One region of the Klebsiella sp. GFKo11 genome, then DNA from elsewhere that is predicted to be linked to it. Evidence: predicted binding sites of a transcription regulator. Region 1 holds the regulator's gene; each other region holds the start of a gene.

Region 1 (8,098 bases):
GCTATATCACCACTCGCGAAGAGCTGACGGAAGCCAGCAATGAGCTGTTCTCGCTGATCGCCAGCGGCGTGATAAAAGTGGATGTGGCGGAGAGCCAAAAATATGCATTAACCGATGCCAGACGCGCGCATGAGGTGCTGGAAAGTCGGGCAACGCAGGGTTCGAGTTTGCTATTGCCGTAATGGCCGGAGCACAAAAGTTTAGGGCTTCCACATGGGAAGCCCTTACTTTTTTTGTTCGGCTGTATGTAGGGTACAGCTCGATGAATTCGTTAACGCGCTAATAGTGACAGATTTAATAAGCAAAGCCTACGCTGCTTTATGCAAAAATCTTCAGGTTGTGACATACCGCTCAATACCTTAGTAACGCCAACGGTTATTACGGCGATAACGACTTTCAGTTGGCGATTTTATCGCCCGAATCACCCAGACGACGACAACGGCCAGCAGCAACCATGGCAACAGTTTAATCATTAATGCAAACAGGCCGCCGACAAACATCAGCGCGGTTGCGACGACTATTGCGGCGATAATTCCCAGCAGCGATACGCCGGTAACCAACAGCATGACAAAAAAGCCAATAACAAATAAGAGTTCCAGCATCGTCTTCTCCCCAAAGAATTTCTGTATGTCTTCCCGGATATTACAAAAAACGTGCCAAATTTAACCTATTGAATTTAAAGAAAAACACCCTGCGTAATTAACGCAAAGCGTGGTGAATTTGACCAGGTTTTAGTGAAAAAATTAACGCTTGTCGGCAACCAGCTGCAACGCCTGCTCCAGCACATTAATATCGGCACCGGCTTTATGCGCATTCTCACTCAGATAGCGACGCCATTGACGTGCGCCCGGGATCCCCTGAAATAGTCCCAGCATATGACGCGTCACATGGCCCAGGTAAGTGCCGCTACTCAGTTCACGTTCGATATAAGGATACATCGCGCGAACCACGGCAACCGGATCGGGATCGATGCCTTCAATGCCGAAAATTTCCCGGTCAACCGAAGCCAGAATACCCGGATTCTGGTAAGCCTCACGCCCCACCATCACCCCATCCATATGCTCAAGGTGCAGCTTTGCCTCTTCCAGCGACTTGATGCCGCCATTGATGGACATGGTCAGGTGCGGGAAATCGCGCTTGAGCTGGTAAACGCGCGGGTAGTCCAGCGGCGGGATCTCACGATTCTCTTTCGGGCTCAGGCCGGAAAGCCAGGCTTTACGCGCATGGATGATAAACATCTCGCACTCGCCGCGACCGGACACGGTTTCAATGAAATCACACAGAAATTCGTAGCTATCCTGGTCGTCAATGCCAATACGGGTTTTAACCGTCACCGGGATAGACACCACGTCGCGCATCGCCTTGACGCAATCCGCCACCAGTTGCGCGTTACCCATCAGGCAGGCACCAAACATGCCGTTTTGCACGCGATCGGAAGGGCAGCCGACGTTGAGGTTTATTTCATCGTATCCGCGCGCTTGAGCCAGCTTCGCGCAGTGCGCCAGCGCTGCCGGATCGCTGCCGCCCAGTTGCAAAGCAACCGGATGTTCTTCTTCGCTATAGGCCAGATAGTCGCCTTTACCGTGGATAATCGCGCCGGTGGTCACCATTTCGGTGTACAGCAGCGTATGGCGCGACAGTTGACGCAGGAAGTAACGGCAGTGTCTGTCGGTCCAGTCGAGCATCGGCGCGATGGAAAAACGGTGAGCAGCAAAAGCAGTAGGCGTTGATTCTGACATCATGGCGAATAAATAAGCATCCGGGTAAAAAGGGGCGCTACTATAGCATAAAGATAAACCACTGGCGCATCGCGCCAGCGTTCACTTCCTCTATCCGGTAAGAAGCGCTATTTTCTCCGCGGCTTACCGTCGTGCGGGCCAAAAAACTGCGGTGGATGATCGACCCAGCGATCCTGGCGCGTGGCGGCATAACCGGGGTTAAGCGGATAGTAAATGCGATTAAATTTTTTGTTCGCCTCCCCCACCACTAACAGGCGAACTTCCTGTTCGGTGTTGTTAAGGAAAGTGTGGCAAACGCCGGTTCCGGCAGGAAAACCGACGCTATCCCCCGGCTCCAGCCTCCAGAGATAGCCGTTGATCCACACTTCAGGATAACCATCCAGCACGTAGATAAATTCTTCTTCATCGCTTTCCGCATGCGGATAAGAGGTACGACGCCCGGGCAGCAAGCGCTCGTGATGAATCCCTAAGCGGTTCAGGCGCAGGCCGCGCGCCAACGGTGCGCCAATAGAGAAAAGCTCCGTACTGTCGGGATAGGTGGAATCGTCCGCACCTTCCAGTTCGCGCCAATGTCGAATGCAATCAGGTCGTTTCATCGTTTTTTCCCGAAAATGAGATGCATCATGTATAGCACACCTGGTGGGTCTCGGTGTTTTACTGGGATCGTGATAAAGTAACAGCTTCGAATTCACGCAACCAGAGAACGCTCATGGATAAGACCACTTCGCAACAAATGTTAGCGCATGCTGAAAAGCTCTGCGCGCAGCGTGGCGTGCGCCTGACCCCGCAGCGCCTTGAAGTGTTGCGTCTAATGAGCCTGCAAAAAGGGGCTATTAGCGCCTATGACCTGCTCGATCTGCTGCGCGAAAAAGAACCTCAGGCTAAACCGCCGACGGTTTATCGGGCGCTGGAGTTTCTGCTGGAGCAAGGGTTCGTGCATAAGGTGGAGTCCACCAATAGCTACGTACTGTGCCACCTTTTCGATCAGCCAACCCACAGCTCGGCGATGTTTATCTGCGACCGCTGCGGCAGCGTCAAAGAAGAGTGCGCGGAAGGTGTAGAAGATATTATGCATACGCTGGCGGCAAGAATGGGTTTTGCCCTGCGTCACAATGTGATTGAAGCTCACGGCCTGTGCGCCGCCTGTGTGGAGGTGGAAGCGTGCAGTACGCCAGGGCACTGCCATCATGACCACACCATCCAGATCAAAAAGAAAGCCCGCTGAGGCGTTAGCCGCAGCGGGAATCAAGGGTATAGGTACCTCCATGTACCATTCGGGCAGGCAATAACCACGGGTTAAAACACGAACGTTAGTCGCTACCAGCGATAATCGTTTTTAGTTTCCCAATCCTTCACTTCTTTCTCGGCCTGGTCTTTGGCGTATCCATAGCGTTCCTGAATTCTGCCAACCAGCTGGTCGCGCTTACCCTCGATGACGGTCATATCATCGTCGGTAAGTTTGCCCCATTGTTCTTTCGCTTTACCTTTCAACTGTTTCCAGTTACCGCCGATTTCATCTTTATTCATCATGTCATCCTCATCGTTCGGTGATCGTTCGGTGAATGAACAGCCCGCTGTGTGCCGGACATGACTTAACTATAGATGAGTATTCTGAGTAAGATTTATTATTCGGAATCTTTAACCACCATCTGAACAATGCACGCTATGAAAACCAGGTGCCGCGCTGCCAGTGACGCCGCCAGACAATCGCCAGTGAAGCCCCGCGCAGGGCAAGAAACACCGCCAGCGCCAACCATAGACCATGATTACCAAGAACCGGCACCGTCAGCAGCGTCAGGGCGAATCCCGCCGCCGCTACCGCCATGCTGTTACGCATCTCGGCACCGCGCGTTGCGCCGATAAACATACCATCCAACAAGTAGCACCAGACGCCAATGACCGGCAGTATTGTCTGCCAGATGAGATAGCGGTCGGCAAGCTGCTGCAGAGAAGGGAGCGACGTTAACAAGGCGATAATCTGCTCGCCAGCAAGGCTGTAAATCAGCGCAAACGCCAGCGCTACCATGCCTGACTGACGGCAGGCCGCACGCCAGACCTCAAGCAATTGGCTGCCGTCGCGGGCACCGTAAGCCTGCCCGGAGTGCGCCTCCACGGCGTAGGCGAAACCATCCAGCGCGTAGGCGGTAAAGGTCAGCATCGTCATCAACACCGCATTGACCGCTACAACATCAGCGCCGAGCCGGGCACCGTATACCGTCATCGCCCCAAAGCATAGCTGTAGCAGCAGCGAGCGCAGCATAATGTCGCGGTTCAGCGCAAGGAGACGACGCACATCGCCGCGCCAGGCGTTTTTCAGCATCGATAGCGAAACGCCCCGTAGTACCAGCACGCGCTTCGCCATAACGAGTCCGATGAAAAAGGTGGCGTATTCAGCTGTTACGGTCGCCAGAGCTGCGCCCTGCACGTTCAAATGCAGGCCCATCACCAGCCATAAATCAAGCACGATGTTGAGTACATTGCCGACAACCAGCAGGATCACCGGTGCACGGGCATACTGCACGCCCAACAGCCAGCCCAGCAGCACTAGATTCGCCAGAGATGCCGGAGCGCTCAGCCAACGAATCTCAAGGAAACGGCGGGCCTGTTCAAGCACCGCATCACTGCCGCCGACGATATGCAGCGCCAGATTAATTAACGGCATTCTGAATAGGACGATGGCTATCCCGGCAGCCAGTGCCAGCCCTAGCGGCTGCACCAGCGCACGCGCCAGCCGTTGCGGATCTTTCGCGCCGAATGCCTGAGCCGTCAGGCCGGTGGTGCTCATGCGCAAAAACAGGAGCAGCATGAAGAGAAAGCTGGTCGCCATCGCGCCAACCGCAACGCCGCCCAGATAAACCGGACTATCAAGATGACCAATAACGGCGGTATCCACCAGCCCCAGCAAAGGAACGGTGATATTGGAGAAAATCATGGGCGGCGCTAAGCGCCACAGGGCTTTATCGGCGGCGTTAAAAAGCATGGGGAAGAGCCCAAATGAAGAAGGAAAACAGCGCAGCACCATGCATCAGATGATGCTGCGAGATGAAGAGGTTACTGCCAGTTGCCGTTGCGGATAACGCCGACAGCCAGACCTTCAATAGTGAAACTTTGCTGGCGTAAATCCACCACGATCGGGGAAAATTCGCTGTTTTCAGGCAGCAGTTCGACGACGTTACCCTGTTTTTTCAGACGCTTCACGGTGACTTCATCGTCAATGCGGGCCACAACAACCTGGCCATTGCGCACATCCTGAGTTTTATGTACCGCGAGCAGGTCGCCATCCAGGATACCGATATCTTTCATCGACATTCCGCTTACGCGCAGCAGAAAATCGGCATTCGGCTTAAACATTGCCGGATCGACCTGGTAGTGGCCTTCGATGTGCTGCTGTGCGAGCAGTGGTTCACCTGCTGCGACGCGGCCGACAAGCGGCAGGCCGTTTTCTTCTTCCGTCAGCAGACGGATACCGCGGGAGGCACCGGAAACGATCTCGATTGCGCCTTTACGCGCCAGCGCTTTCAGGTGTTCTTCCGCCGCGTTTGGGGAACGAAACCCCAAGCGCTGAGCAATCTCCGCACGCGTCGGCGGCATGCCCGTCTGGCTGATATGATCCCGAATGAGATCAAACACCTCTCGCTGCCTGGTCGTTAACGCTTTCATTCCGCCCCCTGGGTGTATATACAGTTATGCTGTGAGTATATACAGCTAACGGTGATTTTGGAACCATATTTCACACAAAAATCAGGAGTTTCTTTCCGTTTTGCGAGCCGCTATGGCAAGACTTAGCGGTAGTTTGCCCACAACAGCGTTCCCCATGTGATCAACGCGATAATAATCGCCAACAGGACCGCCGCAGAACCCATATCTTTCGCGCGGCCAGACAACTCATGATGTTCAGGGCCAATACGGTCAACAACCGCTTCGATCGCGCTGTTGATAATTTCAACTATCATCACTATCAGGACCGAGCCAATCAGCAAAACGCGCGTGATGGCATCGACATCCAGCCAGCAGGCTATCGCCACGGCAATAATGGCAGCGATGCCTTCCTGACGAAATGCGGCCTCATTGATCCACGCCGCACGGAATCCTTTCCAGGAATACCCCGCTGCTTTAACGATTCGAGTTAACCCAGTGGTATTATTGGCCATCAAACAAACCTTTTTATGTAAATGACGTCAATGAGTGTACGCGTTTGCCGCGTTACAACGGAAATTTTGCGCACTTTCTGTTATTCTTGCGGCGCATTTGCATGATTAACCAGAGGCTTCACATCGTCTATGTCTGGCTGGCAACGAATTTACTATAAATTACTGAATTTACCATTAAGGGCACTGGTAAAAAGCAAGTCAATTCCGGCACAACCTGCTCAGGAATTGGGCCTGGATACCTCACGTCCCATCATGTACGTCCTGCCCTACAATTCGAAGGCGGACCTGCTGACGCTTCGCGCTCAATGTCTGGAACATGAGTTACCGGACCCGCTTGAGCCGCTGGAGATCGATGGTACCCTGCTTCCCCGCTACGTGTTTATTCACGGCGGCCCGCGTGTTTTCACCTACTACACGCCAAAAGAAGAATCCATCAAGCTGTTCCATGATTACCTGGATCTGCACCGTAACCATCCCGATCTTGACGTGCAGATGGTGCCGGTTTCGGTGATGTTTGGTCGTGCTCCAGGGCGTGAAAAAGGCGAAGTAAACCCGCCGCTGCGTATGCTAAACGGCATTCAAAAATTCTTCGCCGTTCTGTGGTTGGGTCGCGACAGCTTTGTGCGTTTCTCGCCTTCGGTCTCTCTGCGCAAAATGGCAGACGAGCACGGTACCGATAAAATTATCGCCCAAAAGCTGGCCCGCGTGGCGCGTATGCACTTCGCCCGTCAGCGTCTGGCGGCGGTCGGCCCGCGCCTACCTGCGCGCCAGGATCTGTTCAACAAGCTGCTGGCGTCAAAAGCCATTGCTCGCGCGGTAGAAGACGAAGCGCGTAGCAAGAAAATCTCCCACGAGAAGGCCCAGCAAAACGCCATCGCCTTGATGGAAGAGATCGCCGCAAACTTCTCTTATGAAATGATTCGTCTGACCGACCGCGTACTGGGTTTCACCTGGAACCGGCTGTATCAGGGCATTAACGTCCATAACGCCGAGCGCGTACGCCAGCTGGCGCATGAAGGCCACGAGATAGTCTATGTTCCATGCCACCGCAGCCATATGGACTATCTGCTGCTCTCTTACGTCATCTATCACCAAGGTTTGGTGCCGCCGCATATCGCCGCCGGTATCAACCTGAACTTCTGGCCTGCCGGGCCGATTTTCCGTCGTGGCGGCGCGTTCTTTATTCGCCGCACCTTCAAAGGGAATAAGCTCTATTCGACGGTGTTCCGCGAATATCTGGGCGAGCTGTTCAGCCGCGGTTACTCCGTGGAGTACTTCGTTGAGGGCGGTCGTTCACGTACCGGACGCCTGCTGGACCCGAAAACCGGCACCCTGTCGATGACGATCCAGGCGATGCTGCGCGGCGGTACCCGCCCTATCACCCTGGTGCCGATTTATATTGGCTACGAACACGTGATGGAAGTCGGTACCTACGCCAAAGAGCTACGCGGGGCGACGAAAGAGAAAGAGAGCCTGCCGCAGATGTTGAAAGGCCTCAGCAAGCTGCGCAACCTCGGCCAGGGCTACGTCAACTTCGGCGAACCGCTGCCGTTGATGACCTATCTCAATCAGCATGTCCCTGACTGGCGCGAGGCTATCGATCCTATCGAAGCGGTCCGTCCGTCATGGTTGACGCCAACGGTGAACAATATCGCCTCCGATCTGATGGTTCGTATCAATAACGCCGGCGCGGCAAACGCCATGAACCTGTGCTGTACCGCGCTGCTGGCCTCACGTCAGCGTTCTCTGACCCGCGAACAGCTCACCGAACAGCTGGAGTGCTATCTCGCTCTGCTGCGCAACGTGCCTTATTCGCCGGATGCCACAACACCTGAGGCCTCCGCCAGCGAGCTTATCGACCACGCGCTACAGATGAACAAGTTCGAAGTCGAGAAAGACACCATTGGCGATATCATCATTCTGCCGCGCGAGCAGGCAGTGTTGATGACCTATTACCGCAACAACATCGCACACATGCTGGTGATGCCGTCGCTGTTAGCCGCCATTGTGACCCAGCATCGTCGCATTACCCGCGCCGAAATATTGCGTCATGTCGAGATGTTCTATCCATTCCTGAAGGCTGAGCTGTTCCTGCGTTGGGAGAAAGCCGAGCTGGGGGGCGTCGTCGATGCGCTGATTGCTGAGATGCAGCGTCAGGGGCTGATCGCCCTGAACGAAGACGAAGTGAGCGTCAATCCGTCTCACGCC
Region 2 (8,098 bases), 2.7 Mb from region 1:
CGGGTAAAACGCTTAACATCGTACAACTCGCTTACGTCATAATAAGAACTTATGTTTCATTTTCTTTTTTTAACCATAATTTAACAACCATGTCTTTATCGTGGCTTTACAGTATTCATTTTGTGAATATAAAAAATTTACACGCTACGTTAAAATCACTCTCCCCGTCGGGATATATACCCTAAATAATTCAAGTTGCAGGAAGGCGGCAACGCAGTGAGTCCCCAAGAGCTTACTCTAGTAAGTGACTGGGGTGAGCGAGGAAGCCAACGCACATGCAACTTAAAGTATGACGGATATACCCACTCTATGGATTGAAGGTCAACCACATTGAATAACAAAACAAATTTAGAGAAAGAAGTGGCATGGGCCAGTCAGAATATGCCGCGCACCGTGCGCCAGGTTGCCGCCCTGCCCGATCTCAGCCAGGTCCGCCTGGCCTGCTGCATGCATCTTGATATGAAAATGATCCCGCTGGTACAGGGGATCCTGGAGAAAGGCGCGAAGGTTTTCCTCACCACCTGTAACCCAACGACGGTGCAAGATGACGTTGTCGCCTGGTTGGTGGAACGCGGCGCAGAAGCCTGTGCATGGCGCGATATGAGCGATGCCGACTGGCAGCAATCCTGGGAAAAAGCGATTGCATGGCAGCCGACGCATCTGTGTGAAATGGGCGCGGATATTACCACGCTGCTGCATCAGCGCGGCGAGTTCGGCAACATCGTGGCTGGGCTTGAAGCGACGGGTTCCGGCGTCAGTCGTTTGGGCGATATCCGTCCCGGCTATCCGATTTTTAACTGGGATGATTTACCGGTTAAAGAGGGGCTGCACAACCGCCATATGGTCGGTTTGACCGCCTGGCACACCTTCTTCCAGACCACCCATCTCACCCTGCATGAGAAAAAAGTACTGGTGATCGGTTATGGTCTGGTTGGTCAGGGCGTAGCGGCGGCAGCAAAAGCCTTCGGCGGCCAGGTGATGGTGGCGGAAATCGATCCGGCCCGTCGACTCCAGGCGGCCTACGACGGCTGGCACGTGGTTGAATTGCAGGAAGCGATTGCCTCAGCAGACGTCGTTGCCACGGCGACCGGTGGTAAAAAAGTGGTCAATAGACAGGCGCTGGATAAGGCCAAAAATGGCGTGTTTATCCTTAACGTCGGCCACGTGGCGGAAGAGATTGACTGCGAGTACCTGCGCCAGTTCAGCCATGAAGAGGTGATGCCGTATATCAACGCCTATCGGATGGGCGATAAAACCGTGTATCTGATGGCTAATGGTTCAATGCTCAACCTGACCGCTGGTTTTGGCGATAGCCTGAACGCCTTCGACGTCACCCTGGCGGTGATGACCAGCGGCATTCAGCATATCGTGACCGACGGAATGAACGCGCCAGCGGACGTTTATCTGCTACCGCAGAGCGTGTGGCAAAAAGCGCTGTAGGCGTATGCGCTGAATAATTTCCCGGAGGCGGCGCGATGCGCGTGTCCGGGCTACCCAGCATGCAGACTGTACTACCCGTAGCCCGGTCATACACAGCGCCACCGGGAAGAAAGCAATTCCTATAGCAGCGCCAGCAGAAATATCACTTCCCCCAGCTCAATCGCTGCGCCTAATGTATCGCCTGTTTGCCCACCCAGGGTACGCTTCAGCGCCTGACCCAACGCCCAGACCAGCACCACCGTGATGAGTGCCGCTCGCAAACCGTTGACTCCGAGCAGCAGCGTCGCCAGCACCAGAGCTATCCCCATGGTAATCAGCGTCTGACGCAGCGTAATCTTGCCGATAAACAGATTACCCAACCCCTCCTCGCGGGCGTAGCGCTGGCGATACATCAGCAGCACCGCCATCCCGCGACCCACGGTGCAGGCGGCCGCCAGCGCAGCAATTGCCGACGTCCCGCGTAGCGCGACTTCGCTCACCACCAGCACCTTAGCGACCAGCACGAAGATCAGCGCCAGACCCCCATGGGTTCCTAGCCGACTGTCGCGCATGATTTCCAGCATCCGCTCACGGCGACGGGCGGAAAAGATGCCATCGCAGGTATCCGCCAGACCATCAAGATGAAAACCGCCAGTCAACAGCGCCAGCGCCAGCACGCCGAGCAGCGCGGCAAGCGGGCCACCGCACCACGGCTGGAGTAGCATCACCACCGCGCCGCCGATAGCCCCCAGCAAAAGCCCGACGAATGGAAACGTGACGATACTGCGTTGATATTGTTCTATCTCCAGCCCCTGGGACAAACGCGCCGGGACCGGCAGGCGGCTGATAAACGATAATGCGGCAAAAAAAGACTTAATCATTGAAGTGAGACTCCTGTCGATAAAACCCACGGTCAGCGGTGATTTATCGCCGACCGCTACCCGATTTATCCGCGTAGCAATGTTGCAAAAAATGCCTGACATCCATCTTCCAGACGCCAGTGAGCCAGCCGGGTATCACGGTGGTGTTGGATGCGAGCGGTTACTTGATTGTCGGAAATCCAGGAGGTGATGATGTAGGCAGCCGAAACGAAGGTGTTGAGTATAGATTCGGCATCACGGCATTGGTCGCTATGCGCGCCACCGGCAATCAGTATCATCGCGGCGGCACCTGTTGCAGGGACAGCATGAGATAAACCCTTCCGATATCAATATGTTTACGGCGGGAGTATACCAAATTATAGGGGGTTGGATCAGCGTTGCGCGGGCTGTTTTGCTGAGGATTTGAGAGATAACGCAGATTTGGTGAAAGATGACCCCGGCGGCGAGAACCGCCACCGGAGTGCTAAACCGGGGATTACTCGCCCGCTTTCTCTTCGACTTTCGCTTCGCCCATCACTTTCAGCTTTTTAGAGATATCGCGACGTTCTTTAGAGATCTCAGCATTTTTGATGATGTAATCGTCAACGCGATCTTCGTAATCGCTTTTCATGCTGGCAATGATGCCCTGAATAGCTTCAACGCTCATGCCCGGCTTGATGTAGTCGCTGAGGTTGTCCAGCAGCAGTACGCGCTTCTGGTTATCACGGATCTTTTTCTCAACGTCCTGAATTTCACGCTGCAGCTTGTTCTTACGACGGTACAGGCGAACAAACTCCAGTACGTCCTGGAAAGAAGGCTTAATTGTTTCCATTTTTACACCCCTAATATTTGAGATTCGGATTCGCTAAAGCGACTGCTACATAGGGCTAACATAACTGTTAGCAGCCGCTGATGACAATGTTTTTTCCTTTGCTCTAATCATAACCCTAAACGCTGCTGAATCGAAGCAACCGATGGGCAAACCGCGCGTATCTGGTCTTTATTTACGCAACGCCCGGCAGATTAAATGCGACAGCAGTTCAAGCTGGCGCGCCAGCTCTATGGTTAACCAGACATAACCATGAATCGGCGTTTCGGAGAAATTCTCATCCTGCTGCTCTTTGATAAGCAGACGCAGCTCGGCAACGATTTCATTCAGCTTTTCATTATTGGCGAGAATTGGCTGCGGGTTACCTTCGTAGAGTGCATGAGCGATGGTCAGCAGCGTTTGCTGAGTCATTTGCTGGGTTTCACGCAGCGTATGGGCATTAAGCATCACGAAGTGACCGGGCCTTGAGGCCCAGTAAGCATTGATTTGCAGCTCCAGCATACAGACCAGATTGCGGCTGACGGTCTGGATCGCTTCGAAGATGGATTTCTGGATGTGCGTCTCTTTGCTGGCCGGGGTAATCAAACCACGCATTTTCACCACGTCGTTGAGCACTTTTTGCAGATGTTTTTCCAGACGCGGACGTTCAACAAGATTCGGCGAAAAGCCCGCCTGATAGAGCCGGTTAAAAGTGGTGACGTAGCTGGCCATCTGGATACGCCAGTGCAGAAACGCCCGCTGCGGCCAGATACCGGTAAACAGCATCGCCAGCAGGGAACCAAAGATAACGTCGCCACTTCGCCACAACGCAGTATTCATGTCTCCCGGCGGCGCACCGACAACCACCGCCAGCGTAATGCCAATCAGCAGCGCCTGATAGGGCTTTTTGCCCAATGCCAACCAGCCACAGAGGAACATTGCCGCCGCGCACCACAGCAGCATAATGGGCAGCGAGATAAGCTCCAGCTTGAGCGCCACCAGCCCGAGAGCCGAACCAAGAATGGTGCCGCCGATGCGCTGAAACGCACGCGGCACCACGTTTCCCCAAAAGGAGATGGGCCCCATCACCACCACAAGGGTGATGAGTGGCCAGGTCCCTTCCGGAACCTTAAGCAAGCGCACCAGCAGAAAGGTGAGCACAAAGGCCAATGCTATTCGCACACCATGGACTATGCGGTAATGGCGATACAGCCGAATTTCAAATGGCTTAAGTGATTTATCCGCGCGCACAACCGACTCCGACACAACGAAAACGCCAATTGTAACTGCTTTTTCGCCGCAAGCATCACGCGAATGTAAGAAACCTTGTCCACTGAGGGGACAAAGCCTTATTTCACCGAGGGCTCGACCGCAATGTACATCTCGATATCCCAGTAGCCATCCTTATCACCGTCGTTAAGATAGACTTCAAAGCAGGGATCCATCGTCATTTGATACTCTTTGCTTTGCATCAGGCTGTCGAAGAACTGACACCACGGCGTCTTAAAATCAAAATTTTCGACTCTGGCGCGGGCGACGGCATAATCTCCGGCGGCGATTTCGGTCATCATCACACCTTCGCTGTTAGCGGGGAGCTCGTAGTCTTCCGCCACCGTGACGGCAGTATCGCAGCGCAGTTCTTCCGCCGGGACTTCATCAGGGTTGTCGTAATAGACAGCGACCCACTCCTGTGCCGGAACCTGGCTGTTATCAACCCACATCATCAGCTGTTCAAAGCCCTGTTTTACCGTCTGCTCCCAGGGACCGACCAGATGAAACCCGGCGATCTTTCTTTTGCCCACGGATTTAACGTTATAGTCCATGCTACCTCCATCGTTGATAAAGTACTGTATGAATATACATACAATCTAACAGTACTATCACCCATAGTATGTGCGGTAATTCACAAAAATCGCGTGTGAAAAAGCCTAAAAAACAGCCGCCATTCGATTACAAACTGAACGGCAGTTCGAGACCGATACTGGCCCCAAGGTCATCGCTGGCGCTATGGTTAGCATCGGTGTACCACACGGAGGTACTCAGGCGTACCGTCGGCATGACATCACCGCTCCAGCCCAACTGCACGCCTTTGAGCGTGTCGGCGTGCGGGAAGGCTTTGTTGATCCGTTGATTCTTCGGATTCACCTCGGCGTACACCAGACGCGCACTCCAGCGCTGGTTCTCTTCGGTCACCAGCTCCACCTTCCCGGCATACAAGCGTCCGTCGCCCCCCATTGCATCACCCAGCGGATATCCCTGCTGGTAGTAGCCATCTTTGTAGATAAAGTGGTTATAGATATAGTTGGTGCGTCCCATATTCGAACGGGTATCGTGGGCTTCCAGGTACCAGTTAACCGCGTTGCTGTTCCATTGATGATGCCCTTCCACGCCGCCAAGATAGAGGTGCGCAGAGGGTAAATACCCGGCTTCATCTTCGCCGATCATCTGACCGTAAACGCTCACCGGCCAGCCCAGCGTTGGCGCCAGCTTCAGTTTGAAATCAAAACCGGCCAGCTGGTTGCCTGGATCGTCGGCTGATTCGCCAGTGTTGTCATTGCCGGTCAGGCCGTCCCAGAAGCTGCTAAACGAGGAAGGACGCCCTTCTCCACCCCACTGCATAATGCGCGAAGCCCCCAGCTCCAGCGAGTTAAACGGCGAAAACGTCAAACGACCGCCGAAGATTTTGGTATGCGGAACGGCAGCATACTGGCTCATTTGGCTGGCAGAGAGTTGATACTGCCATGGGCCAATCCAGCTTAGCCATGACGTCTGCGGCGCGCTCTGCTCGGCACGCTGTAGCAGAAAACCGGTCATCGGTCGCGCAGCATCGGAACGAATCAGGCTGCCCTCATAACCCGGCCCCCACCACTGTGGGATCTGCCCGAACGCCAGCCACTGGTTCCACAACTTTACCGCGCCGTATGCGCCATTAGCGTTAACGTTTGAACCGTTGCTAATGCGCTTGTCCCCTTCAACGTTGCCCTGTAAGTGCAGGTCCCACCATTCGCCGCTGTTATTCAGCGCGATAGAGAGCGACTGGTCAGCGGGATAAGACTGGGCGAAGCCCTGCGGCGTTCCTGGTTTGTCAATGGAGCTGTAGCCGGTAAGGCGCACGTCGGCCTTTAGCGATCTTAATCGCTGATTCACCCGACTCAGCACCACCCGCTCTGCGGATGTTGTCGGATGGGCATTCGCCAGCGCACGGTTAATCTCCTCCTCGCTCAGGGGCCAGGTCGACAAACTTAAAGAGAGGGTTCCACGATCGGATAACCAGGCTAAATCATTGCGGAATTCGTTATCGGCCAGAACCAGGCCAGAGGCAAAGCAAGAGGTGCTAAAAACGGCGAACAATCCCAGAGAAAGCGCACTACGCGCAAAATATTTCATCTTCCCAGCTCCGTGTTTGGCGCAGAAGCGCCAGGTTATTTCCTGAACGGTGACCGGGTAAGGTAATGGATTGAAACTAAACGAAGCGCCAACCAAAGTGGCATAATAATCAAACAGCTACGAGGTGCCGCTCCAGAACGGAGCGGCCGGAGAGTTACAGCTTCTGATGCAGATAATCGCTAAAGCGCGAGAAAACACCGCCCTTGCCGACGCTTTCCAGCGTCACCAGCGGCCAGTGGGCCACCACTTTATCGCCGTCATAAAGCGAAATTTCACCGACCCGCTGATGGGCGGCAATCGGCGCTTCCAGTACTTTTTTATCCAACACATATTTTGCTTTAATGCGCGACACTTCCGACTTCGGCAATGCCAGCCAGAAATCCTGATCGGTGCCCAGCGTTATCTGCTCTTTATCACCATACCAAATACGCTCAACCCCGACCTGTTTGCCGTCCTGCAAAACCTGTACGGTGTCGAAATTTTGCTGACCCCAGTGCAGCAGCTTCGCCGCCTGTTGTTCCCGCCCTTTCGGGCTTTCAGCCCCCATCACCACCGCAATCAGACGGCGCTGACCATCGACCGCCGACGCGATCAGGTTAAATCCCGCCCCGGAAGTATGGCCGGTTTTCAGGCCATCGACGTTCATGGTTTTATCCCATAGCAAGCCATTACGGTTCTGCTGGGTAATGCCGTTCCAGGTCAGGCTTTTCTGGCTGTACATATGATACACGTCCGGCGAGCCGTGAATTATCGCCCGCGAGAGCACGGCCAAATCGTAGGCCGAACTGTGTTGCCCCGGTGCGTCCAGGCCGTGAACGGTTTCGAAGTGGGTATCCTTTAAGTGCAGTTTCTCTACGTAGCTATTCATCAGCGCGACAAACTGTGGCTGACCGCCCGCAACATAGTCCGCCAACGCCACGCAGGCGTCGTTACCAGAGTCAACAATTAGCCCGCGGCTCAAATCACGCACGCTAAGGCGGTCGCCAGGCTTGAGGAACATCAGGGAAGAACCGTCGAATACCGGATTACCCTTGGCCCAGGTATCTTTGCCTACGGTGACGATATCGTCAAAGGTGATACGGTGGCTGTCGATGGCGCGGTCAACCACATAGCCGGTCATGAGTTTGGTCAAACTCGCGGGATTGCGCTGCTGATGCTCGTTACCCGCAGTCAGGATCTGACCGGTGGTGTAATCCATCAGCACCCAGGAACCGGCCTGAATGGAAGGCGGCGTCACGTTGACGGGAAAATCATTGGCGGCAAATGCGCAGGAAACGCTCGCAGCGAGCAAAGTTACAGCAATAAACAAACGGCCTTTCAACGGCATATCCTCTAAATTGACAGATTCGCCGTCCTTTTTACGGAACTTCTCGTTTCATATCAGGGTTTAATTGCAAGAAAATATGACATCTCAGACGATGGGCAAAGCCGATGCCCTTCTGATGGCCCGGTAAATCGTTTACCATGATGGCTGCTCGCCACCAGGGATAATGAACAGATTATGCAAGATAGCGCCAACCAGCCCGGATTTTTGTTTCACGATTACGAGACTTTCGGCACCAGCCCTTCGCTCGACCGACCGTCGCAGTTTGCCGCCATTCGCACCGATGAAGATCTGAACGTT
Region 3 (8,098 bases), 2.9 Mb from region 1:
GCTCGCGCAGTTTTGCCACCCATTTTGCCGGTTCCCAGTATTGCACCTGCGAGTCATGCAAACCCGTAGTCACCAGCATGTGCGGATAGGCCTGCGCCAGGATGCCGTCGTAAGGACTGTAGCTCTTCATATAGTGGTAATACTCTGCATTCTGTGGGTTACCCCACTCTTCAAACTCACCGGTGGTCAGCGGGATCGACTCATCGAGCATCGTCGTCACGACATCAACAAAAGGAACCTGAGCGACCACGCCGTGAAACAGTTCCGGTCGCTGGTTAATCGCTACGCCCATCAGCATACCGCCCGCGCTGCCGCCCATGCCGTAGCATAAGTGGGGCGCGCCGTAGCCCTGCGCCAGCAGCGCATCACAGACGTCGAGGTAATCGTTGAAGGTATTTTTCTTGCATAGAAACTTACCGTCTTCATACCACTGCTGGCCCAGTTCGCCGCCGCCGCGAATATGAGCGATAGCAAAAACAAAACCGCGGTCGAGCAGGCTCAGGCGGCTGGCGCTGAAATCCGCATCCATGCTGGCGCCATAGGAACCATAGCCGTAGACCAGCAGCGGGCTGGCTCCTTTGCGGAAATGTTCATGCCGGTAGACCAGAGACACCGGAACCTCAACGCCGTCACGAGCTTTGATCCACAGGTGCTCGCTGCGGTAATGGCTGGCATCAAAACCTTTTACTTCCTGTTGTTTGAGTACCCGCCGCTCGCCGGTATTCATGTCCAGTTCAAATAGCGTATCCGGCGTGGTCATGGAGGAGTAGCCGTAACGCAGACGGGAAGTTTCTGGCTCCGGGTTATAAGAGAGCCAGGTCACATAGGCCGGATCGTCAAACGCAATGCCCTGTGACTCCCGCGTTTTGCGATTGATCTGCCGCAGACTGGTCAGCCCATGCTGACGTTCTTCGACCACCAACCAGTCGGTAAACAGGGTAAAGCCTTCCAGCATCACCTCGTGGCGGGCAGGAATTAAGGTTTCCCACTGTTGCTCATCGCGCAGCGTGCTGCGATAAAGGCCAAAGTTCTTACCTTCACGGTTAGATCGCAGATAAAAGGCATGCTGATAGTGATCGAGACTGTATTCATGATCTTTGCGACGCGGCAGAAAACAGATCGGCTCGGCATCGGTCATCTCTGCATTCAGCAGCAGTACTTCGCTGGTGGTCGCGCTGGCCAGATAAATCACCACAAACTGTTGGGAGGTGGTTTTGTGAACGCTGACGTAGAAGGTATCGTCCTGCTCTTCATATACCAGGATATCTGAACTGGCCGGGGTACCAAGACGATGGCGCCAGACCTGATACGGCAGCAGCGTGGTCGGGTGTTTACGCACATACCACAGGGTCTGTGAATCGTTACTCCAGGCAAAATCAGGCGAGACGTTTTCCAGCACCTCTGGGTATTCGTTATCGTTGTGCAGAGAGTACAAGCGCAAGCTATATTGCCGCCGTGAAAGATAATCTTCCGCGACCGCCATGATGTGGTTGTCCGGTGAGATCCCTAAGCCGCCGAGGGTATAGAACTCGCTACCGGCCGCCCGTTTGTTACCGTCGAGCAGAACGTCCCACTCATCCCACTCTTCTTTTAGCACCGACTGGCGTTGATAAATAGCGTATTCGCAGCCCGGCTCATAGACCTGACGGTAACGATAGCCATTTTTGCTGTACGGTGCCGATACTTCGCGCGGTGGAATACGATCAATAATTTCCTTCAGTACCCTATCCTGTAGACTACTTTGCGAAGACATGACTTTTTTCCCGTACTCGTTTTCCTGGCGCAGATAATCAAGCACTTCCGGCTGAGAGCGCTCGTCATCACGCAGCCAGTAGTAATTATCAATTCGGGTATCGCCATGTAAGGTCATGGCATGAGGGATTCGTTTTGCTTTTGGTGGCATCTGCTTCGTCTTCTGCGGCTTATATTATTTATCCTTCAGCATGCCCCAAAGCGTGCTGAAGGATGACAGGTATATAAGGGTGGCAAAAGTCGCCAGCGATGCAAGCGAAACGTGAGGATTTAAGGCGCTATTGCTTGTTTTTGCGCCTGAATATCCTGTTCGATATCTTTGCGAACGTCCTGCGGCAGGTTTAGCGCTTCGCCGAGCGCATTCAGATAGCTGCGCTCCATAAAGTGGTCAATATCAATGACCGCACAGCTGATGTAATACACTTCGAGCGCCTCTTGCTCGTTGCTGATGCCCTGCGCCAGGCGCTGAGGGTCGAGAGGCTGAGACAGCGCCCTGTCGATTAACACCCGCCCCTGCACGTCAATGTTTGCTGCGCGTAGCTGCTCTTCAATGCTGGCCCGTTCGCGTTCGTCAATATGCCCGTCGCTTTTGGCGGCGAAGACCAGCGCCATAATCAGCCGTTCACTGCGGGCGTCGAGCTCGACTTGCGTTGAAGATTGCGCCTGAACGGGCGCGGAGGCTGAAGGTGAGTAAGCCGGTTCTTGTGGCGAGCCTGCACGCATTTTTTGCTGGTATTTATTCCACAACACGCTGCCTGCTACCGCCCCACCGCCGACCAGCAGCGCGCCCGTGCCGTATTTAGCCAACAGTTTACGCGATGATTTGCTGGCAACCAGTAGCCCTGCCAGCCCGCCAAGCGCACCCGGCAACAGCAGATTTTTGCCGCTTGGTTGATCGTCAGATGAAGAAGACCGCCCCTGCTGACCCAGCAGAGACTGCAGTTGATTAAGCCAGTTAGCCATACTTTTCCTCGTTGCGCGATAAGCGATACCACCAGCCTAAACGACGCGATGTCAGGAAATGTTATGGACTGCTAAAGAAGCGCAAATTTAGCCTCAGAAAGGGGCTTAACCGAATTTTTGCCGCCAGAGACCCCGGCGGCAGAGAGCACACTCAGGCGGCTTTTACTTTACGTGGTTTAGCCTGAACTTCAGCTGCTACTTCAAGGACGGTGTCGGCGTCGGCATTATCCTCGACGATCTCCGCCTGGGCGTGTTGTTCATCAGCGCTGCTTTCGGCTTCCGGCAGTTTCCCGGACCGCAGAATATGATTTAAGGTCTCTTTGCGCTCTGCCAGCCACATTGACATGCTATCGCGCTGGGTTTCATCAAGCGTCAGCGGACAGTCAACTAGCCAGTCGTTGAGCACTTCCGCCAGATCGAGCATTTTGTCGTAAGCATCGGCCTCTTTTTTGCTGGCAAAAGACATTTTTTCCTCACCTTCGCGAATCACCACATATTTAATTTCAACCGCCATGATGCAGCCTCTTTATACTGTATTTTTATACAGTATAGCAAATTTTCACGCTGAACTCAAATTACGCATATAAAGACAGACGCAAACGTTTTCGTTTATAATGCGGCGCATGTTTTTTTACTGCGGAAGAGAGTTATGACTGTATTAGGCACGGCGCTGCGCCCTGCGGCAACAAAGGTAATGCTGTTGGGGTCCGGCGAACTGGGTAAAGAAGTAGCTATCGAATGCCAGCGCCTGGGGATTGAAACCATCGCCGTCGACCGTTACCCGGACGCGCCAGCGATGCAGGTAGCGCACCGTTCACATGTCATCAATATGCTGCACGGCGAAACCTTGCAGGCGCTAATCGAACAGGAAAAACCTGACTTCATCGTACCGGAAATTGAAGCTATCGCCACCGATACCCTGGTGGCGCTGGAGCAAGCCGGGCAGAAGGTCGTCCCTACCGCGCGGGCGGCGAAGCTCACCATGAACCGCGAAGGAATCCGTCGCCTGGCTGCCGAAGAGCTGAAGCTACCGACCTCAGCCTATCGTTTTGCCGATAGCGAAGTGGCGTTTCGTGAAGCTGTCGCAGGGATCGGCCTGCCGTGCATCGTCAAGCCGGTGATGAGTTCTTCCGGCAAAGGTCAGAGCTTTATTCGCTCCAGTGAACAGCTGGCTGAAGCCTGGCAATATGCACAGCAAGGCGGGCGCGCCGGAGCCGGTCGCGTTATCGTTGAAGGCGTGGTGAATTTTGATTTTGAAATTACCCTGCTGACCGTGAGCGCCGTGGATGGCGTACATTTCTGCGCACCGGTCGGTCATCGTCAGGAAGATGGCGACTATCGTGAATCCTGGCAGCCACAGCAGATGAGCGATTTGGCGCTGGAACGTGCGCAGGAAATAGCCCGCGAAGTGGTGCTGGCTCTGGGCGGTCACGGCCTGTTCGGCGTCGAGCTGTTCGTCTGCGGTGATGATGTAATTTTTAGCGAAGTCTCACCACGCCCGCACGACACCGGCATGGTCACGCTGATTTCGCAGGATTTATCAGAGTTCGCCCTGCACGTTCGCGCCTTCCTCGGCCTACCGATTGGCGCAATCCGCCAGTACGGCCCGGCGGCCTCGGCGGTGATCCTACCGCAGTTAAGTAGCCAGAACGTCACCTTCAGTAATATCCAGGCGGCGGTTGGCGCAGGTCTGCAACTGCGTCTGTTTGGTAAGCCGGAAATTGACGGTTCTCGTCGACTGGGCGTGACGCTGGCGATAGCAGATAGCGTTGATGAAGCGGTTGCGCGCGCCAAAACGGCGGCAGCGGCGGTCGTGGTGACAGGATAAAATATAAAAGCCCGGTAGCTTGCGCAGACCGGGCCTCAGTTTAAAGCGCGAAGATTACTTCGCGCCTTCTACCGCTTCGCGAGCCAGTTTGGTAATACGGTCGTAATCACCAGCTTCCAGCGCATCCGCTGGCACCAGCCATGAACCACCGATGCACAGAACGCTGTTCAGCGCCAGATAATCGCGATAGTTAGCCGGAGAAATGCCGCCAGTCGGGCAGAAACGAATGTGCGCGAACGGGCCGCCAATCGCCTGCAGCGCTTTCACGCCGCCGTTAGCTTCAGCCGGGAAGAATTTGAACTCTTTCAGGCCATACTGCATACCCAGCATCAGCTCGGATACGGTGCTGATCCCCGGGATCAGCGGAATGGTGCCTTCGCCGGTCGCCGCTTTCAGCAGGGATTCGGTCAGGCCCGGGCTGATGGCAAACTGCGCGCCAGCTTCGGTGACTTCTTTCAGTTGCTCAACGTTAGTGACGGTACCCGCACCAACAATCGCTTCCGGGACTTCTTTAGCGATCGCGCGGATAGCGTCCATTGCGCAGTCGGTACGCAGAGTCACTTCCAGTACGCGTACGCCGCCTGCAACCAGCGCTTTCGCCATCGGTACAGCGTGTTCCAGCTTTTTCACCACGATTACCGGTACAACCGGGCCGGAGGTGAGGATTGCTTCTGCAGTTGTTTTCCAGTTTTTCATCAGATTTTCTCTCGCCAGATCTATAAATCGAATCGTCTTAAAAATTGATGCAGGTTGCGCCCTGTTCCGCTCCGGAGAGTTTCTCACGCAGCGCAGCAAACATTTCCCGGCCGGTTCCCACACGCGAACCGCTCAGGTCAGGAATATGCGGCTGACGCGCAGCCAGTTCAGCCTCATCCACCAGCAGCGTAAGTTCGCCGGTCTGTCCATTGACGCGGATGATATCGCCATCACGCACCTTCGCCAGCAGACCACCATCGTACGCTTCAGGCGTCACGTGGATTGCTGATGGAACTTTACCTGATGCGCCGGAAAGTCGACCATCGGTCACCAGCGCAATTTTGAAACGGCGGTCCAATAATACACCAAGTGGCGGCATAAGTTTATGTAATTCTGGCATGCCGTTCGCTTTTGGCCCTTGATGACGAACCACTACCACGCAATCTTTGTCCAGCAGCCCAGCTTCAAAGGCTGGCAGCACGTCGTGCTGACTCTCAAACACAATCGCCGGCGCTTCAATAATCTGGTTTTCTACCGGTACAGCGGAAGTTTTCATCACCGCGCGACCAAGATTGCCGCTCAGCACTTTAGTGCCACCATGGCGAGAGAACGGTTTGTCAAAGGTGGCAATAACCTGGTCGTCCAGCGGCGCTGTCGCCCCTTCGCGCCAGTCAAGCTCGCCATTATTCAGCCACGGTTCCATGGTGTAGCGAGAGAGGCCAAAACCGGCCACGGTGTTAACGTCTTCGTGCAACAGGCCACCTTTCATCAGCTCGCGTACCAATACCGGTACGCCACCCGCCGCCTGGAAGTGGTTGATATCCGCCGGGCCGTTCGGGTAAAGACGCGCCAGCAGCGGTACCACGTCTGAGAGGTCAGAGAAATCATCCCAGTTGATGATGATCCCCGCCGCACGCGCCATCGCCACCAGGTGCATGGTATGGTTGGTAGAGCCACCGGTCGCCAGTAGCGCCACAATCCCATTGACCACCACTTTTTCGTCAAACATTTTGCCCAGCGGCATCCACTCATTACCGTTACCGGTCAGGCGGGTTACCTGGCGGGCAGCAGCAGCGGTTAATACTTCACGCAGCGGCGCATCCGGATGAACGAATGATGATCCCGGCAATTGCATCCCCATAAACTCAACCACCATCTGGTTGGTATTGGCGGTGCCGTAGAAGGTGCAAGTGCCTGGCGCATGGTAAGAGGCGGCTTCAGACTCCAGCAGCGCCATGCGGTCGACTTTCCCTTCCGCGTACAGTTGGCGGATGCGTACTTTTTCTTTGTTCGCCAGACCGCTAGCCATCGGACCGGATGGAATAAAAATGGACGGCAAATGACCAAATGCAAGCGCTGCCATGGTCAGGCCAGGAACGATTTTGTCGCAAACCCCCAGGTACAGCGCGCCGTCAAACATATTATGCGACAGGCCGATCGCGGCAGACATGGCGATAACCTCGCGGCTTAGCAGCGACAGCTCCATCCCGTCCTGCCCCTGCGTCACGCCATCGCACATCGCCGGAACACCACCCGCCACCTGGCCAACCGCATTAGCTGAGTGCAACGCTTTACGGATAATATCCGGATAATATTCATAGGGTTGGTGGGCGGACAGCATGTCGTTATAAGAGGTGATGATGGCGATGTTATTACGCAGCATGCTTTTCAGCGAAGCTTTATCATCCGCCTGACAGGCGGCGAAGCCGTGTGCCAGGTTACCGCAGGCCAGTTGGGCACGATGGACGGTGTCAGTTTTGGCCTGGTTAATCCGTGCGAGGTAGGCGCTGCGGGTGTCGCGTGACCGTTCGATAATGCGATTTGTTACCCGTAACATTTCAGAATTCATAAAGGCTCCTCAAATTTCATCTGTCCGGCCACAGCGTTCTGACGATGTCTCTTGATGCTTAAGGCACCAGTACCGGGGCTCAGGGGCAAAATACTGAGTGCAGTGTAATAAAAAAAGCTCCGGGGGTGAATCCTCCCGGAGCTTAAAAGATTAAAAATTACGCGACTTTCTGCGTCAGATCATGTTACCGGTAAAATAACTCAACCGGATTAGCCTGTCGGTTACTCAAACTCGTTCCATGAACGGCCATCGCGGGTGATCATCGCCACGGAGGCGACCGGCCCCCAGGTGCCCGCCTGATAAGGCTTCGGCGCATCACGATCGGCAGCCCAGGCTTCGGTAATGGAGTCAACCCACTTCCACGCTTCTTCCACTTCATCACGACGCACGAACAACGCCTGAATACCGCGCATGGTTTCCAGCAGCAAACGCTCATAAGCATCCGCCAGATGCGTTTGATTAAAGGTTTCTGAGTAGCTCAGATCCAGCTTGGTGATCTGCAGGTTGTGCTTGTGATCAAGCCCAGGAACCTTGTTCAGTACCTGAATATCGACCCCTTCGTCAGGCTGCAGACGAATGGTCAATTTGTTCTGCGGCAGCTCCTGCCAGGTTTCTTTAAACAGGTTAAGTTCCGGCGTTTTGAAGTAAACCACGACTTCAGAGCACTTGGTCGGCAGACGCTTGCCGGTACGCAGGTAGAACGGCACGCCCGCCCAGCGCCAGTTGTCGATATCCACGCGGATAGCCACAAAGGTCTCGGTATGGCTGGCTTTATTCGCGCCCTCTTCTTCAAGGTAGCCCGGCACTTTTTTGCCTTGCGCAAAACCGGCAGAGTACTGGCCGCGTACCGTTTTTTCACGCACATTGGTGCGGTCGATACGGCGCAGAGACTTCAGTACTTTTACTTTCTCATCGCGGATGCTGTCAGCGCTCAGGTCCGACGGCGGCGACATCGCAATCATGCACAGAATTTGCAGCAGGTGGTTTTGGATCATATCGCGCATCTGCCC
Region 4 (8,098 bases), 1.6 Mb from region 1:
AGCGCCACACCGCTCAGTCGTGGCAAACTGCGCCAGCTTCAACTGGCCTGGCCGCAGCAGCAGGGGTTATGCCCGCTGACGTACCATCTTTTTACAGGAGTCATCGAACGTGATTAAACGCTTCTTTGTGACCGGAACCGACACCGAAGTCGGTAAAACCGTCACCAGCTGCGCTCTGCTACAGGCGGCCAATCGCGCAGGATTCAATAGCGCGGGTTATAAACCGGTCGCTTCCGGCAGCGAAAACACGGCGCAAGGGCTGCGCAACGACGATGCGCTGGCTCTACAGCGCAATAGTCAGGTAGCGCTACGCTACGAGCAGGTCAATCCATTCACCTTTGCTGAGCCGACGTCGCCGCATATTGTCAGCGCCGATGAGGGCAGGCCAATTGACGCCGCAGCGCTTTCGGCCGGTTTACGCGAGCTGGAAGGGCTGGCGAATTGGGTGTTAGTCGAAGGGGCTGGGGGCTGGTTTACGCCGCTTTCAGAAACGCTGACCTTTGCCGACTGGGTAGAGCAAGAGCAGTTACCGGTGATTTTAGTGGTGGGCGTTAAGCTGGGGTGCATTAACCATGCGATGCTCACCGCTCAGGCGGTGATTCAGGCCGGGCTGCCGTTGGCGGGATGGATAGCTAACGATATCCAGCCGCCGGGCAAGCGCCACCTTGAGTATCTGGCGACGCTAAAACGTGTACTGCCCGCGCCGTTTCTTGGTGAGATCCCGTGGCTGGCGGATGTGGCACAGCGCGAGGATCTCGGCCACTATCTCGATCTCAGCGTGCTGGATCGGGCGTCATCCACTGCGCCAGCAGCGGCGCATCCAGCTGGATAACATCCCCCTGGGCGACGCTGCGACCGCAGTGCAGCAGGCAGAAACTGTCCGCGACCCGGCGAATAAACGGCAGGTGCTGCTCGGCGATCAGCACCGTCAGGCCGATATCGCGGTTCAGACGAACCAGCAGGTCGCCTAATTTGTGCAGAAAACGTTGCCCGCCAGCGCGCGAGGGTTCATCAAGGATCAGCAGGCGCGGGCGGGTTATCAGCGCCCGGGCCAGCGCCAACTGGTACTGATCATCAGCCGTTAGCGTAATGCCTTTGCTTTGCCGCAGCGTATAGAGTTCCGGAAACAGATCGTAAATCTCCCCGGCCACCGCTGACGCGGATTCGCCGCCTGCCGCGAGGGCAATATGCAGATTCTCCTCCACGCTCAGTTGCGAAAAGATGCGTTTGTCCTGCGGGACGTAGCCGATACCGATAGCGCTACGCGATTGCGCGGAGAGCGGCATCAGGTCATAGGGCGCAGCCCCCGCGTCCTGCCAGGTCATACTTCCGCTGGCCACCGGGAGGTGCCCGGTAATACAGTTAACGAGGGTGGTTTTCCCCATCCCCTCACGCCCCATTACGCAAGTACATTTCCCCGGCCTGAGCTCAAGGTCAACATTCCACAGCGTGTGCTGGCTTCCGTAATAGTGGTTCACGGCACGTAGACTCAACATAGACGTTTTCTCCTTTCCTGGGATAGCGGGCGACAAGAAGATTCTGCAAATCCCTTGCCAGGAAAAAGAACTCTCGGTATTTGCTGACAAATACAGGGGCGGCATGGTGAAAAGGAAGAGGGTTACGGCAGACCTTGCACTTTCCCGGTGCCAGAGCGCTGAAATGTGGTGCAAAAAATAATAGAAAATCCAGCTATTCTTTGCCGATAAATCGCAAAAAAAATTCAATAAATTTTTTTAGCAGGTGTTTTGCCCCATTCAGTGATTTCGGCCGGGTGGCACAGGTCATGGGCTGCAGACAGTTATCCACTATTCCTGTGGATAACCTTGTGCATTAGAGTTAGAGAACTTGCGGTAAGCTAGAGATTACGCGGCCTGCGGGCAAATTGACGCGAAACCCATCTTTTCTTAAATTTTGTTAAATATCAATTAATTAAATAAAATCAATGGCTGTAAAAAAAGTGTCACCGACTGCCACAAAAGATTCATCCCCTTGCTTGACAAATGTTAAATGCCAAAAGTTTCTGGGGATAACCCTACTGATTGGTGGATTATCCCGCAAGGCGGCTTTTTTTCGTCCGCGATGGCGGTAAAAAAGACAAATCTGGAGATATACGATAGTATGATACTGTTTTTATATCCAGTATTATTTATTGGCAAAAGTTGAACTGAAGGGTAGAATTAAACACCTGCCGTTCAACCCTTCTTCAGGTCCTGATTGATGAGTAAACCGTTCAAGCTGCATTCTGCTTTCCGTCCCTCTGGCGACCAGCCGGAAGCCATTCGTCGCCTGGAAGAGGGGCTGGAAGATGGCCTGGCGCATCAAACGCTGCTCGGCGTAACCGGTTCGGGTAAAACGTTTACCATCGCCAACGTTATTGCCGATCTACAACGCCCGACGATGGTGCTGGCACCTAACAAAACGCTGGCGGCGCAGCTTTACGGCGAGATGAAAGAGTTCTTCCCGGAGAACGCGGTGGAGTATTTCGTCTCTTACTACGATTATTATCAGCCCGAAGCCTATGTGCCGAGCTCGGATACCTTCATTGAGAAGGACGCGTCGGTCAACGAACATATTGAACAGATGCGCCTGTCGGCGACCAAAGCGCTGCTTGAGCGTCGCGATGTGGTGGTGGTGGCATCGGTTTCCGCTATCTACGGTCTGGGCGATCCGGACCTGTACCTGAAGATGATGCTGCACCTCACGGTCGGCATGATAATCGACCAGCGCGCCATTCTGCGTCGTCTGGCCGAACTGCAATATACCCGCAACGATCAGGCCTTCCAGCGCGGTACCTTCCGCGTTCGCGGCGAAGTTATCGATATCTTCCCGGCGGAGTCTGACGATATCGCGCTGCGTATCGAGCTATTCGATGAGGAAGTTGAGCGCCTGTCGCTGTTCGACCCGCTGACCGGCCACGTGGAATCGACGATCCCACGCTATACCGTCTATCCCAAAACGCACTACGTCACCCCGCGTGAACGTATCGTCCAGGCGATGGAAGAGATTAAAGTTGAGCTGGCTGACCGGCGCAAGGTGCTGCTGGAGAACAACAAGCTGCTGGAAGAGCAGCGCCTGAGTCAGCGTACCCAGTTCGATCTCGAAATGATGAACGAGCTGGGCTATTGCTCAGGGATTGAAAACTACTCGCGCTATCTCTCGGGGCGCGGGCCGGGCGAGCCGCCACCGACGCTATTCGACTACCTGCCTGCTGATGGCCTGCTGGTTATTGATGAATCCCACGTCACTATTCCGCAAATTGGCGGCATGTATCGTGGTGACCGGGCGCGTAAAGAGACGCTGGTGGAGTACGGCTTCCGTTTGCCGTCGGCGCTGGACAACCGTCCGATGAAGTTTGAAGAGTTTGAAGCCCTCGCGCCGCAGACCATTTATGTTTCGGCAACGCCTGGGGCCTATGAGCTGGATAAATCCGGCGACGAAGTGGTGGACCAGGTAGTCCGTCCGACGGGGCTGCTTGACCCGGTGATTGAAGTGCGTCCGGTGGGAACCCAGGTGGACGACCTGCTCTCGGAAATTCGTATTCGCACCGCGATTAACGAGCGCGTGCTGGTCACCACCCTGACCAAGCGGATGGCGGAAGATTTAACTGAGTATCTGGAAGAGCACGGTGAGCGGGTGCGCTACCTGCACTCAGATATCGACACTGTGGAACGTATGGAAATTATCCGCGACCTGCGTCTGGGCGAGTTTGACGTGCTGGTCGGGATCAACCTGTTGCGTGAAGGCTTAGACATGCCGGAAGTGTCGCTGGTGGCTATTCTGGATGCCGACAAAGAGGGCTTCCTGCGCTCGGAGCGCTCGCTGATTCAGACTATTGGCCGCGCGGCGCGTAACATCAACGGTAAAGCGATTCTTTACGGCGACAGGATAACTGCGTCGATGGCCAGAGCGATTGATGAAACCGAGCGTCGTCGTGAGAAGCAGCAACGTTACAATGAAGAGCACGGTATTACGCCTACGGGACTCAATAAGAAAGTGGTTGATATTCTGGCGCTGGGTCAGAATATTGCGAAAACCAAAACCAAGGGACGCGGCAAGTTCCGCTCGCCGGTTGAAGCTGATGCGGTGGAACTGACCCTGACGCCGAAAGCGCTACAGCAGAAAATTCGCGAGCTGGAAGGGCAGATGATGCAGCATGCGCAAAACCTGGAGTTCGAAGAGGCGGCGCAAATTCGCGACCAGCTTCATCAGCTGCGCGATCTGTTTATCGCTGCGTCGTAGCCGTTTGCGAAATTCTTCCTCCCGGGGGCGGCGCTCGACGCGCCTTGCCCGGGCTACGGGTTCACCGCCGTCTGAGGTCCGGTAGCCCGGACAGATGCGCAGCATCGCCTCCGGGAAATGTGCTGGATCAGATGCCTGCGCGTGGCTTCATCCCGGGGGCGGCGCTCGACGCGCCTTGCCCGGGCTACGGGTTCACCGCCGTCTGAGGCCCGGTAGCCCGGACAGATGCGCAGTATCGCCTCCGGGGAATGTGCCGGATCAGATACCTGCGCGTGGCTTCATCCCGGGGCGGCGCTCGACGCGCCTTGCCCGGGCTACGGGTTCACAGCCGTCTGCGGGCCGGTAGCCCGGACAGATGCGCAGCATCGCCTCTTGGAAATGTGCCGGATCAGATGTCTGCGCGTGCTTCATCCCGGGGGCGGCGCTCGACGCGCCTTGCCCAGGCTACGGGTTCACTACGGGTTCACAGTTGTCTGCGGGCCGGTAGCCCGGACAGATGCGCAGCATCGCCTCCGGGAAATGTGCTGGATCAGATGCCTGCGCGTGGCTTCATCCCGGGGGCGGCGCTCGACGCGCCTTGCCCGGGCTACGGGTTCACCGCCGTCTGAGGCCCGGTAGCCCGGACAGATGCGCAGCATCGCCTCCGGGAAATATGCTGGATCAGATGCCTGCGGGTGGCTTCATCCCGGGGGCGGCGCTCGACGCGCCTTGCCCGGGCTACGGGTTCACCGCCGTCTGAGGTCCGGTAGCCCGGAAAGATGCGCAGCATCGCCTCCGGGAAATATGCTGGATCAGATGCCTGCGGGTGGCTTCATCCCGGGGGCGGCGCTCGACGCGCCTTGCCCGGGCTACGGGTTCACCGCCGTCTGAGGTCCGGTAGCCTGGACAGATGCGCAGCATCGCCTCCGGGAAATATGCTGGATCAGATGCCTGCGGGTGGCTTCATCCTAGGGGCGGCGCTCGACGCGCCTTGCCCGTGCTACAGGTTTATAGCCATCTGCGGCCCGGGATTTTCAGTCACGGGTTCAATCCCGTTTTTCCGTGGCCCTTAATGTTGGCTTAATATTGTTCGGCGAAACTATCCTCAATCTACTGAGGATAGCGCCATGCAAAAATTAATCTTCCGCGAATACCTGGCAGTTACCTGCGCCTTTGTTATTGTCGTTGCCTTCTTCCATCAGTGGGTGCTGACGTTCTGACGGGACGTTTTAGGGAAGAGCACCCAGGCGCGAACTCCTGGGCCGGGTTGACGGTTATGTAAAAAGAACTGGGCATCGTGTAACTGGGCGATGCGGGTTACGATACTGAGCCCCAGACCAATACCACCGTAGCGGCTGTCCATGCGTACAAACGCTTTGCTCAATTCACCGCTTTTTGCTTCATCAATTCCCGGACCTTCATCTTCCACCGCCAGAATTGACGTCAGGCCAGGCTTTATCGACACGCGAATCGTCGACCCGGCAGGGCTGTAACGATGCGCGTTTTCCACCAGGTTACGTAAAATCACCCGCACCAGCGTAGCGTCGCCTGACACAATCGCCTCACCACTTCCTTCGTCAAGCACCAGCTTTTGTTGCCGCTGCGCCAGCATCGCCTGTAACTCATCTTGTAGCGGTTCGACAACATCCTCTTTCAGCGCCACCTGCTGATAGCTCCCGGCGGAAAATGACTGGCCGACGCGCGCCAGCTGAAGCAATTGATTGATGCTGTTGGTCATTTGATCGAGCCGCTGAATTAGCGGGTCTACGCTGACGCTATGGACTTTGGCCAGCAGCTCCAGATGCAGACGCAGCCCGGCAAGCGGCGTGCGCAGTTCGTGGGCGACGTCGGCGGTAAACAGGCGCTCGCGATCCAGCGTCAGATTCAGGCGAGAAACCAGCTGATTGATTGCGCTCGTCACTGCGGTAACTTCCGGCACCGACTCTTTCAGCGTAATCGGCTGGAGATTGTCTGGGGTACGACTCTCCAGCTCTTCTTGTAGTCGTGACAGCGGCTTGGTGATTTGTTTGACCGCCAGCAGGCTGATATACAGCGCCAGGCCGATAATCAACAGGCTTGGGATCAATAGGCTGGCGACCGCTTCCCGGACTTCATGCTCAACATGCTTTTGGTTGTTGTGCCCCTCAATGGCGCTGGCCACCAGTAGCTGGATCTGTTCCTGGCTTTCATGCCACAGCCAGAACACGCTAACCAACTGACAAACCGCCAGAATAGCGCCGATAGTCAGCAGCAGTCGATGGCGCATGGTCCAGTTTGCATTAACGAACAGCGACATATCGTTATTCCACTTCAGTATTGTTGACCAACATATAGCCGAAACCCCGGACGGTGCGGATCCGCGCTTTACCCACCTTATCGCGCAGATTGTGAATATGCACCTCCAGGGTGTTGGTGGCCGGCTCGTTATCCCAGCTATAAATATCGTTGTAGAGAATTTCGCGGTGTACCGGGCTGCCCGCTTTCATCATCAGGCGTGAGAGCAGGGCGTACTCTTTCGGCGTTAAATCAAGAGACTGCTCGCCGAGCCAGACCAGACGGCGGGTGACGTTCAGGCGCAAATTACCCACGGTCAGCTCATTATCCCCCTGATTGTTGTGGCGACGCAGCAGGGCACGAATGCGCGCGTTCAACTCTTCAAGAGCGAAAGGTTTTACCAGATAGTCATCCGCGCCGGTATCCAGGCCGCTGATGCGGTCATCAACGGTATCGCGGGCGGTGAGGATCAGCACTGGCTGACTAAACTTCTCCCGACGCATGCGCGCCAGGAAATGCAGGCCGTCCTCATCCGGTAGCCCCAAATCGAGAACGATAAGGCTGTAATGGTTGCTGGCCAGAGAGAGTGCCGCTTCGTGGGCTGTCGACACGCCGTCGCACACGTAGCCCTCGCTTTGCATCGCCAGAATTAATCCTTGTAACAGGAGCGCATCGTCTTCAATGACTAAAATTTTCATCGGCCTGCCTCTCTGCATGGCGTTAAAATATCATCTGTTGCCTGATACTCATGGGTCTGGACCCCGAGCAGGCCGAGTAGGGTGGAGAAGAGATTATCCTGCGAATACGGTTGTGTTTTCGCTTTTTGCTGCAAACACTGTCCGGATACGCCATAGCGCTGTTGATAATCCGGCGACAGCCATAGCAGCATCGGTACATGCTTTTGCGTATCAGGCGCAATGGACCACGGCAGACCGTGTAAATAAACCCCATCTTCCCCCAGCGATTCGCCGTGGTCCGAGAGGTACACCAGGCTGGTGGTAAATTTATCCTGCTTCGACTGCAGTAATTTTATCGCTTTATCGACCACATAATCGACATACAAAATCGTATTGTCGTAGGTGTTGGTGAGCTGCTGCTGAGTGCAACCCTGTATCTCATTGGTGTCGCAGGTCGGTGTGAACTGTTTGAACTGCGGCGGATAGCGATTGTAATAGGTCGGACCGTGGCTGCCGATAGTATGCAAAACGATAATCCCGTCCTGTTGCAAACCGTCGATGTAGCTCTCCAGATTATGGAACAACACTTCATCGTAGCACTCGCCATCAATGCACTGATCGCTCAGATTGAGCCTGGTCACGTTCTGGTTCGGAACCCGGTCGCAGGCTCCTTTGCAGCCGCCATCGTTGTCGCTCCACAGTACCTTAACTCCTGCGCGTTGCAGGATATCCAGCACTCCCTCCTGATGCTGCGCCAACTCTTCATCATAGTGGGCACGCGGCATATTAGAGAACATGCACGGCACGGAAACTGCCGTGGCGGTGCCGCAGGAAGTGGTATTCGGGAAATAGACCACGTTATCTTGCTTCAGACGCGGGTTGGTTTCGCGGGAATAGCCGTTGAGCGAAAAATTCGCCGCTCTTGAGGT

Evidence for each region. The regulator LexA, encoded in region 1, represses DNA repair genes until DNA is damaged. The targets are predictions, from matches to a motif close to TNCTGTATGTACATACAGNA.
Region 2: sbmC (DNA gyrase inhibitor SbmC) is a predicted target of LexA. The motif match lies at 4,933-4,952, and genes of this name have one in related genera.
Region 3: AC07P6_RS11700 (YebG family protein) is a predicted target of LexA. The motif match lies at 3,245-3,264, and genes of this name have one in related genera.
Region 4: uvrB (excinuclease ABC subunit UvrB) is a predicted target of LexA. The motif match lies at 2,123-2,142, and genes of this name have one in related genera.

The regions. Positions count from the first base shown of each region.
Region 1 is NZ_CM151369.1:5,918,804-5,926,901, forward strand. It holds gene AC07P6_RS28385 (quinone oxidoreductase) at 1-182, shown strand, start outside; gene pspG (envelope stress response protein PspG) at 360-602, opposite strand; gene dusA (tRNA dihydrouridine(20/20a) synthase DusA) at 744-1,742, opposite strand; gene AC07P6_RS28400 (cupin domain-containing protein) at 1,847-2,335, opposite strand; gene zur (zinc uptake transcriptional repressor Zur) at 2,449-2,964, shown strand; gene AC07P6_RS28410 (CsbD family protein) at 3,057-3,266, opposite strand; gene dinF (MATE family efflux transporter DinF) at 3,403-4,719, opposite strand; gene lexA (transcriptional repressor LexA) at 4,791-5,399, opposite strand; gene AC07P6_RS28425 (diacylglycerol kinase) at 5,522-5,890, opposite strand; gene plsB (glycerol-3-phosphate 1-O-acyltransferase PlsB) at 6,020-8,098, shown strand, end outside.
Region 2 is NZ_CM151369.1:2,214,960-2,223,057, reverse strand. It holds gene AC07P6_RS10630 (HPP family protein) at 1-19, opposite strand, end outside; gene AC07P6_RS10625 (adenosylhomocysteinase) at 331-1,440, shown strand; gene cobS (adenosylcobinamide-GDP ribazoletransferase) at 1,560-2,300, opposite strand; gene AC07P6_RS10615 (bifunctional adenosylcobinamide kinase/adenosylcobinamide-phosphate guanylyltransferase) at 2,366-2,578, opposite strand; gene AC07P6_RS10610 (DUF496 family protein) at 2,776-3,111, opposite strand; gene AC07P6_RS10605 (FUSC family protein) at 3,280-4,338, opposite strand; gene sbmC (DNA gyrase inhibitor SbmC) at 4,437-4,910, opposite strand; gene AC07P6_RS10595 (capsule assembly Wzi family protein) at 5,038-6,474, opposite strand; gene dacD (serine-type D-Ala-D-Ala carboxypeptidase DacD) at 6,629-7,795, opposite strand; gene sbcB (exodeoxyribonuclease I) at 7,976-8,098, shown strand, end outside.
Region 3 is NZ_CM151369.1:2,417,796-2,425,893, reverse strand. It holds gene ptrB (oligopeptidase B) at 1-1,903, opposite strand, end outside; gene AC07P6_RS11705 (tellurite resistance TerB family protein) at 2,023-2,715, opposite strand; gene AC07P6_RS11700 (YebG family protein) at 2,867-3,229, opposite strand; gene purT (formate-dependent phosphoribosylglycinamide formyltransferase) at 3,365-4,543, shown strand; gene AC07P6_RS11690 (bifunctional 4-hydroxy-2-oxoglutarate aldolase/2-dehydro-3-deoxy-phosphogluconate aldolase) at 4,598-5,239, opposite strand; gene edd (phosphogluconate dehydratase) at 5,277-7,088, opposite strand; gene zwf (glucose-6-phosphate dehydrogenase) at 7,310-8,098, opposite strand, start outside.
Region 4 is NZ_CM151369.1:4,326,122-4,334,219, reverse strand. It holds gene bioC (malonyl-ACP O-methyltransferase BioC) at 1-117, shown strand, start outside; gene bioD (dethiobiotin synthase) at 110-832, shown strand; gene AC07P6_RS20990 (ABC transporter ATP-binding protein) at 774-1,496, opposite strand; gene uvrB (excinuclease ABC subunit UvrB) at 2,218-4,239, shown strand; gene pmrB (two-component system sensor histidine kinase PmrB) at 5,417-6,514, opposite strand; gene pmrA (two-component system response regulator PmrA) at 6,519-7,190, opposite strand; gene eptA (phosphoethanolamine transferase EptA) at 7,187-8,098, opposite strand, start outside.